DNA from 2 places in the Amphritea sp. HPY genome. Region 1 is predicted to be linked to the other one. Evidence: predicted binding sites of a transcription regulator. Region 1 holds the regulator's gene; the other holds the start of a gene.
The links. Region 1 encodes sigma-54, which starts transcription at its own class of promoters, with help from an activator protein. Its sites were predicted from a motif close to TGGCACNNNNNTTGCTNT; they were not measured.
Positions count from the first base shown of each region.

Region 2: the regulator sigma-54 is predicted to act here: its motif matches at 2,563-2,580, upstream of ACQUQM_RS18195 (amino acid ABC transporter substrate-binding protein).

Region 1 is NZ_CP194015.1:3,361,937-3,365,721, reverse strand. Features, by position in the region: gene rapZ (RNase adapter RapZ) at 1-380, opposite strand, end outside; gene ptsN (PTS IIA-like nitrogen regulatory protein PtsN) at 386-844, opposite strand; gene hpf (ribosome hibernation-promoting factor, HPF/YfiA family) at 860-1,150, opposite strand; gene ACQUQM_RS14980 (RNA polymerase factor sigma-54) at 1,209-2,702, opposite strand; gene lptB (LPS export ABC transporter ATP-binding protein) at 2,743-3,468, opposite strand; gene lptA (lipopolysaccharide transport periplasmic protein LptA) at 3,465-3,785, opposite strand, start outside.
Region 2 is NZ_CP194015.1:4,076,460-4,080,244, forward strand. Features, by position in the region: gene ACQUQM_RS18185 (amino acid ABC transporter permease) at 1-121, opposite strand, end outside; gene ACQUQM_RS18190 (amino acid ABC transporter permease) at 133-1,359, opposite strand; gene ACQUQM_RS18195 (amino acid ABC transporter substrate-binding protein) at 1,464-2,477, opposite strand; gene ACQUQM_RS18200 (FKBP-type peptidyl-prolyl cis-trans isomerase) at 2,821-3,546, opposite strand; gene ACQUQM_RS18205 (TIGR02444 family protein) at 3,649-3,785, opposite strand, start outside.

The DNA of each region.
Region 1 (3,785 bases):
AGTTTGCGCTCATAACTGATCGATTCCTGCAGGCCTTGCTGATCATCGGACAGGGGATGTTTGCGTCGGGTGGCGCTATAGCGTTTTAACAGGGTTGTTTCTGAGCTATCCAGGAACAGGATTTCACAGCTTACTTTGCCGCTTTGTCGTAACTGCAGGAAAACTTCAGGAAAGCGTTGCAGGTTACTCTGCAGGTTGCGGGCGTCAATGCTTACTGCCAGTTGCGGCGGGTGATCCTGCTGGGTGAGAATCTGATTGACCAGCTCCGGAAGCAGCAGTGCCGGGAGGTTGTCGATGCAGTAAAAGCCGACATCCTCAAGTGCTTGAAGTGCGGTGGATTTGCCGGAGCCGGAGCGGCCGCTGATAACAATTAGTTTCACTAGTATCAGCCCGCCTGAAATTCAACTGCGGCATTGTACAGGGAGCGATTGGATTGAGCGCTGCGTAAGCGTTCACGGAATGTTTCCTGACTGAACAGCTCTGCCAGATTACCCAGGGTTTGCAGATGCTCATCGCATGCTTCTTCCGGCACCAGCAGAACAAATAGAAGGTCTACCGGTTTACCATCGATAGCGTCGAACTCTATGGCCTGGTCCAGTTGAATAAGAATACCCAGTGCCTGGTTACAGTCCCTGAGCCGGCAATGGGGGATCGCAACCCCTTCTCCGATGCCTGTACTGCCGAGTCGTTCCCGGTTGATCAGGCCGCTGAATATTTCATCGGCGGTCATTTCCGGTTGTTGTTCGGCAATATGTCGGCTGACAATTTCAAGGGTGCGTTTTTTACTACCGCCTTCGAGGGCGCAGATGGCCCTTGAAGGTGACAGCAGTTCATTAATTAACATTATGGATAGATACTACTATTTGTGATTTTTCATTTTTTCTTTGTGCTTGATTACCTGACGGTCGAGTTTGTCGATCAGGCCATCAATTGCTGCGTACATATCGTCGTGCTCGTGGGTAGCAAATAGCTGACCGCCGGCAACGCGGACATCAGCTTCGGCTTTCTGGCGGGTTTTTTCCACGCTCAGGGTTACCTGTGCATTAGTAATGTTATCGAAATGACGTTCCAGTTTACCAAATTTAGAGTGTACGTATTCGCTCATTGAATCAGTCAGTTCAACGTGGTGACCAGTGATATTGATCTGCATGGTAATCTCCTAGTTGTCTATATTCGGGACTGAGCCCGTTTCCCACTAAATAATATTATTAAACCAGACGCTTGCGTTCATTAGAAGGCGGAATGCTAAGCGACTCGCGATATTTTGCGATTGTTCGGCGCGCAACATTTATGCCCTGATCATCCAGCAGCTGTGCGATCTTATTATCACTCAGTGGCTTGGCCGGATTTTCTGCTGCGACAAGTTTCTTGATCAGTGCCCTGATAGCGGTTGATGAACAGGTGCCACCATTTGCGGTGCTGACGTGGCTGGAAAAGAAGTATTTCAACTCATAGATGCCGGTCGGGGTGTGCATGAATTTCTGCGTGGTAACCCGTGAAATTGTCGATTCGTGCATCTCTACGGCATCGGCTATGTCGTGTAATACCATCGGCCGCATCGCTTCATCGCCATGCTCCAGAAAACCTTCCTGGCGGGCAACTATTTCCCGGGTAACTTTTAGCAGGGTGTCGTTGCGGCTATGCAGGCTCTTGATGAACCAGCGCGCTTCCTGCAGGTGGTTTTTCAGGTAAGTATTATCCGGGCTGCTATCGGCACGCTTGATCAGGCCGGCATAACCATCATTGATACGTAACTTGGGTGATACCTCAGGGTTTAACAGTACGTGCCAGACCCCCTGTTCTTTACGCACCAGTACATCGGGAGTAACGTATTCAGACTGGCTGCTGGTGATCATTGCGCCAGGTTTTGGGTTGAGGGTCTGAATCAGTTCGATAACTTGCTGCAGCTGGTGTTCTTTGAGGCGCGCCTTGCGCATCAGTTGCTTGTAATCATGGCTACCAAGCAGATGGATGTACTGAGTGACGACCTTGATCGCCTCGCGTCGGAATTCAGTATCTTCCGGCATCTGCTGAAGCTGAATGCTGAGGCACTCTCCGAGGTTGCGCCCGGCAACGCCAGGTGGATCAAACTGCTGAATACGGCGTAGTACGGCTTCAATCTCATCCAGTTCAATACTGTTGAGTTGTTCTTCATCCTGGGCCAGGAAGTGCTCGTGAATCGCTTCCAGAGTGACTGTAAGGTAACCATCGACATCGATACCATCGATCAGGCTGGTTGCGATCAGCTGATCGACATCGCTCATCGGGGTCAGGTTAAGCTGCCAGCTGAGGTGGTCCTGCAGGGTTTCGTCAGAGGTATCGTTAGACTCCATTGACATGTCTGAGAAGTCGCTGCTGCTTGAGGTCGAGGTTGAAACTGTCTGGAAGGTATCTTCCCAGGAGCTATCTGTGGACAGCTCTTCAGGAATATTTTCATTCCAGTCGCTATCGGCAACCTGGGTCTCTTCGCTTTCGGTTTTGACTACTACTTCCCCGGCTTCGCTGGTCGCCACAGGCGTTTCCTGCTCGGAAGAGTCGTGGTGCTCCTCTTCGGTAACTTCCAGCATCGGGTTCGATTCCAGGGCTTCCTGGATCTCCTGCTGCAGATCAAGCGTCGATAGCTGGAGCAAGCGGATCGCTTGCTGCAACTGTGGGGTCATCGTCAGGTGCTGACCGATTTTAAGTTGTAACGCTTGCTTCATAAAATAGAGATCACTTTACCGTAATGCTGGATCATTATTATCAGAGACGGAACTGTTCGCCAAGATAGGCTTGTTTTACCTGCTGGTTGTTCAGTATATCCTGCGGTGAGCCCTGAGCAAGGATATATCCTTCACTTACAATATAGGCCTGCTCGCAGATGTCCAGAGTCTCGCGGACATTGTGATCGGTAATGAGAATGCCGATTCCCTTTTTTTGCAGATGCTTGATGGTTTGCTTTATATCGCTGACCGAGATTGGGTCGACACCGGCAAATGGCTCATCAAGCAGTATAAAGGTGGGTTCGGTGGCCAGGGCGCGGGCAATTTCAACGCGTCGCCGTTCACCGCCGGACAGACTCATGCCAAGGCTGCTGCTGAGATGGGAGATATGAAATTCTTCCAGTAGCTGTTCCAGCTTTTGCTTTCGCTCGAGACGACTCAGTTCCTTGCGGGTTTCCAGTATGGCCATGATGTTGTCGTGCACGCTGAGCTTGCGGAAAATAGATGCTTCCTGGGGCAGGTAGCCAATGCCTTTGCGGGCACGGCCGTGCATCGGGTAATGTGTCAGCTCTTCATGATCAATTTTGATGCGGCCCTGATCGGCATCAACCAGGCCGACGATCATATAAAAACAGGTTGTTTTGCCTGCCCCGTTGGGACCCAGAAGGCCAACGATCTGACCGCTTTCTATGGACAGTGAAACATCTTTTACAACAGCCCGGCTCTTATAGCTTTTGGCCAGGTTTAACGCTTCCAGTCGACTCATTGAGGCTGCTCTTGTCCGGTCTCGGTTGGTTGCTCTGCTTCGGGTGTACTAATGGATTCAGTGCTGGACTCAGATTCGGTTTCCGGTACCGCCGGTTTAGGCTGGATTACCATCTGTACCCGCTCACCGTTGGAACTGTTGTCGCTGAATGCGTCGACAATGCTTTTACGCATGTCGTAAACAATCTTGTTGCCGCTGAATGTGTCGCTACCCTGGGTGACTTTAGCCTGACCGGTGATTGTCAGTTTCTGGGTCTTGATATTGTATTCGAGCCGCTGACCGTATGCGTAGGTGATCTCCTCACCTGGCGCAGGTTG
Region 2 (3,785 bases), 710 kb from region 1:
AACCCAGCACCAATGTCGCAATTGAGTTATAAGGACCGTTAAACAGATGTTTACGCATCCAGCCGATAGCACCAATGGTACTTGCCGGTGGCGGAAGCGTAGGTTGTAATTCATATTTCATTGCATCCCCTCCTAGCGTTCGGTCAGTTGCATTCTGGCGTTATACCAGTTCATAAACAGCGAGGTTACCAGACTCAGAGTCAGATACAGCGCCATGGTCATCGCAATAACTTCGATCGCCTGACCGGTCTGGTTGAGCGTGGTACCGGCGAATACGTTAACCAGATCAGGATAGCCAATTGCAGTCGCCAGTGATGAGTTCTTAGTCAGATTAAGATACTGGCTGGTCAACGGTGGAATAATGACCCGCATCGCCTGTGGAATAGTGACAAAACGCAGCGTCTTGCCTTTTGACAAACCCAGCGCAGAGGCTGCTTCAGTCTGACCGTGAGATACCGCAAGAATGCCGGCCCGCACTGTTTCAGCAATGAACGAAGCGGTATAGATGGTCAGTGCCAGCCACAAAGCGATAAGCTCCGGAATGATGGTCAGACCACCGCGGAAGTTAAAACCTTTCAGTTCCGGATGATCAAGACTCATCGGCATTCCGGCAAACAGGAACATAAGCAGAGGCAGGCCAACAATCAAGCCCACGCTGGCCCAGAATATAGGGAACTGCTGACCGGTCGAATCCTGTCGTTTATGCGCCCAGCGCGCCAGAAACCAGCTGCCGATACAGGCGACTATAAAGGCTGCAAAGACAATACCGAAGCCATCTTCAGCAACCGGTGAAGGAATTATAAGCCCCCGGTTATTCAGGAAAGAACCTAAAAACTCCATGCTCTGTCGGGGATGAGGTAAAGTCCGCAATACTGCGAAGTACCAGAAGAATATCTGCAGTAACAGTGGAATATTGCGGAAAATTTCAATATACGTTGCCGCTATCTTAGAGATCAGCCAGTTATCCGATAGTCGGGCGACCCCCATGGTAAAGCCCAGGATAGTGGCGGCGATAATACCCATCACGGCAACCAGAACCGTATTCAGCAAGCCTATTACAAAGGTCATGCCATAGGTAGACTCCTCGGTATACTCGATCAGGGTCTGAGATATTCCGAAGCCGGCTTCCTGAAACAGGAAGTCAAAACCGGTGGTAACACCAAGCCGTTCAAGGTTGGTAAGGGTCGTCGTGACTATTGAGTAGAAGAACATGCCCAGGACTGCCAGCAACAGCACCTGAAACAGTAACGATCGCTTTTGGGGATCGTTCCAGAACTTTGGCCGATTCTCAGGTGCCGCTTTTGGCTGCGGAGAACCACCGTCGGGCTTTTGACCCGGATTGGAAATGTTGGAGGACATTACTAACTCCAGTTATCAACATACAGATCATCCCGCTATAAGATAGATTCCTGCAGCAGGAACAAAAACGGCCAGCCCCGGGGCTGACCGTTGATCGAGCTGTATTAACGCATAGGCGGTGCGTATTGCAGGCCACCTTCATTCCACAACGCGTTGATACCACGCTCCAGACCTAATGGCGATCCTTTACCTACGTTACGCTCGTAAGCTTCACCGTAGTTACCCACTTGCTTAACAACCTGGTATGCCCAGTCATCAGCCAGACCAAGGCCTTTACCTTTAGGTCCGTCCAGACCCAGCAGACGCTTCACGTTCGGATCAGCACTTTCAGCTTTCATCTTATCAACGTTAGCCGATGTCAGACCCAGCTCCTCAGCGTTCAGCATCGCATTATGCGTCCACTTCACTATGTTAAACCACTGATCATCATTCTGTCGCACTACCGGGCCCAGAGGCTCCTTAGAGATAACTTGTGGTAACGCAGCGATTGAGGAAGGGTCCTGCATCCGGGTGCGCAAGCCAGCAGCCTGAGACAGGTCAGTGGTAAAGGCATCGCAACGACCAGAATCGAAGCTTTGCGCCGCCTGGTCATTAGTATCAAATACTACCGGCGTGTAGCTAATGCCCTTAGAACGGAAGTAGTCCGCCATATTCAGCTCAGTGGTCGTACCGGACTGTACACAGACCGTCGCACCATCAAGTTCTGAAACACTTTTCAGCCCCAGCTCTTTCTTCACCAGGAAGCCCTGGCCGTCGTAGTAGTTAACACCCGCGAAGTTAATACCCAGCTGAGTATCACGGGTCTGGGTCCAGGTAGTAACCCGGGACAGCATATCGATCTCACCGGAAACCAGCGCAGTAAAACGCTCTTTTGCGGTCAGCGGGATAAATTTAACTTTTGTTTCATCGCCCAACACAGCTGCAGCAACGGCACGACACAGATCGACATCCAGGCCTTTCCAGTTACCTTTATCATCAGGCACTGAGAAACCGGGCACACCACTGGTTACACCACACTGCAGCGAGCCACGCTCCTGAACGGATTCCAGGGTGCCCGCCATCGCGGAGCCGGAAACAGCCATCATCAGAGCGGTAGCAGAGATCAGGGTTTTCTTCATCGGGTAGATCCTCTTTCATGTAAACGCATTGTTTTAAGAAAAAAAGCGGTCCGCATAGAAACGGTTGAATTACATAAGTTGAGGCTCAGCAAAGAGCATTCCACTTTTTATTTTTCTTATTTGGTTTAGTGCTTAATTAGTTTCTCAGTCTAGCAACGTATTGCGTGCTGTACAGAAAACACTAAGCATCTCTTAGACTTGCAGCTTATTATAATGTTGAAAAGCGCTCACAAATGAACTGTCAAAAGCGCTCATAATTACTAACAAAATCAGTCAAAAATGTTTTTTTGACCAAAAAAAACCACCCGGAGGGTGGTTTTCGTATATCGATCAATATTGCAGTTTATTCCGCAGGATTTACTTCCAGAAGTTCAACTTCAAACACCAGCGTTTCATTCGGGCCGATCGCTTCGCCCATACCGCCCGGCCCGTAAGCCAGGTCAGCAGGCAGTACCAAGCGAGCTTTACCACCCGGCTTCATCAACTGCAGACCTTCGGTCCAGCCAGGAATAACACCATTCAAAGGAAAAGATACCGGCTCGCCACGACTGTATGAGCTATCGAAATCGGTGCCGCTAATCAGGCTGCCACGGTAGTGTACTTTAACGGTATCTGTCGCTGCCGGGCTATCGCCATTACCGGCGGTCATCTCTTCGAACTGCAGACCGCTTTCAGTGGTCACAACACCTTCTTTCTTGCCGTTCTCAACCATAAATGCCTGACCCTTAGTCAGGTTGTCTTCGGCCATTTTAGTGAACGTAGCCTGTTGCTCAGCTACCTTCTTCTGCTGGAATGCCATCATGGTGGCTTCAACTTCTTCCGGTGTCAGCAGCGGCTCTTCACCAGCATAGACTGACTCCACAGCACGGCGTAATGCTTCAATGTCCAACTGTTCGACATCAGACTTAAGCCGCTCACCCAGCATCAGGCCCAGGCTATAACCCAGCTTCTGCTCTTCAGTTTCAAGGGTATAAGGTTTCTCTACTTCGGCGACTTTCTGCTCTTTTTCAGAGCCACAACCGACCAGCATCACACTTGCTACAGCTATCGCCACCAGCGTTTTTTTCATCTTCATTCCTTAATATTCGGGTATCTGTAATCAGCAGTTAGTAATCCATTAAACTGAAAAGTTCCGGCAATTACCACCGTATTCGTCAACTGGCGGCAATAGTTAAGGTTTCAGCTTGATTATCAACATCTCTAACAAAGCTTCTAAGCTCGCCGAAGGTTTAATATTACGGTGCTGCAGGCAGGCCCGAAGATTGCTGCGGGCCAGATCAGACAGGTCACGTTCACTCGCGCAACAAT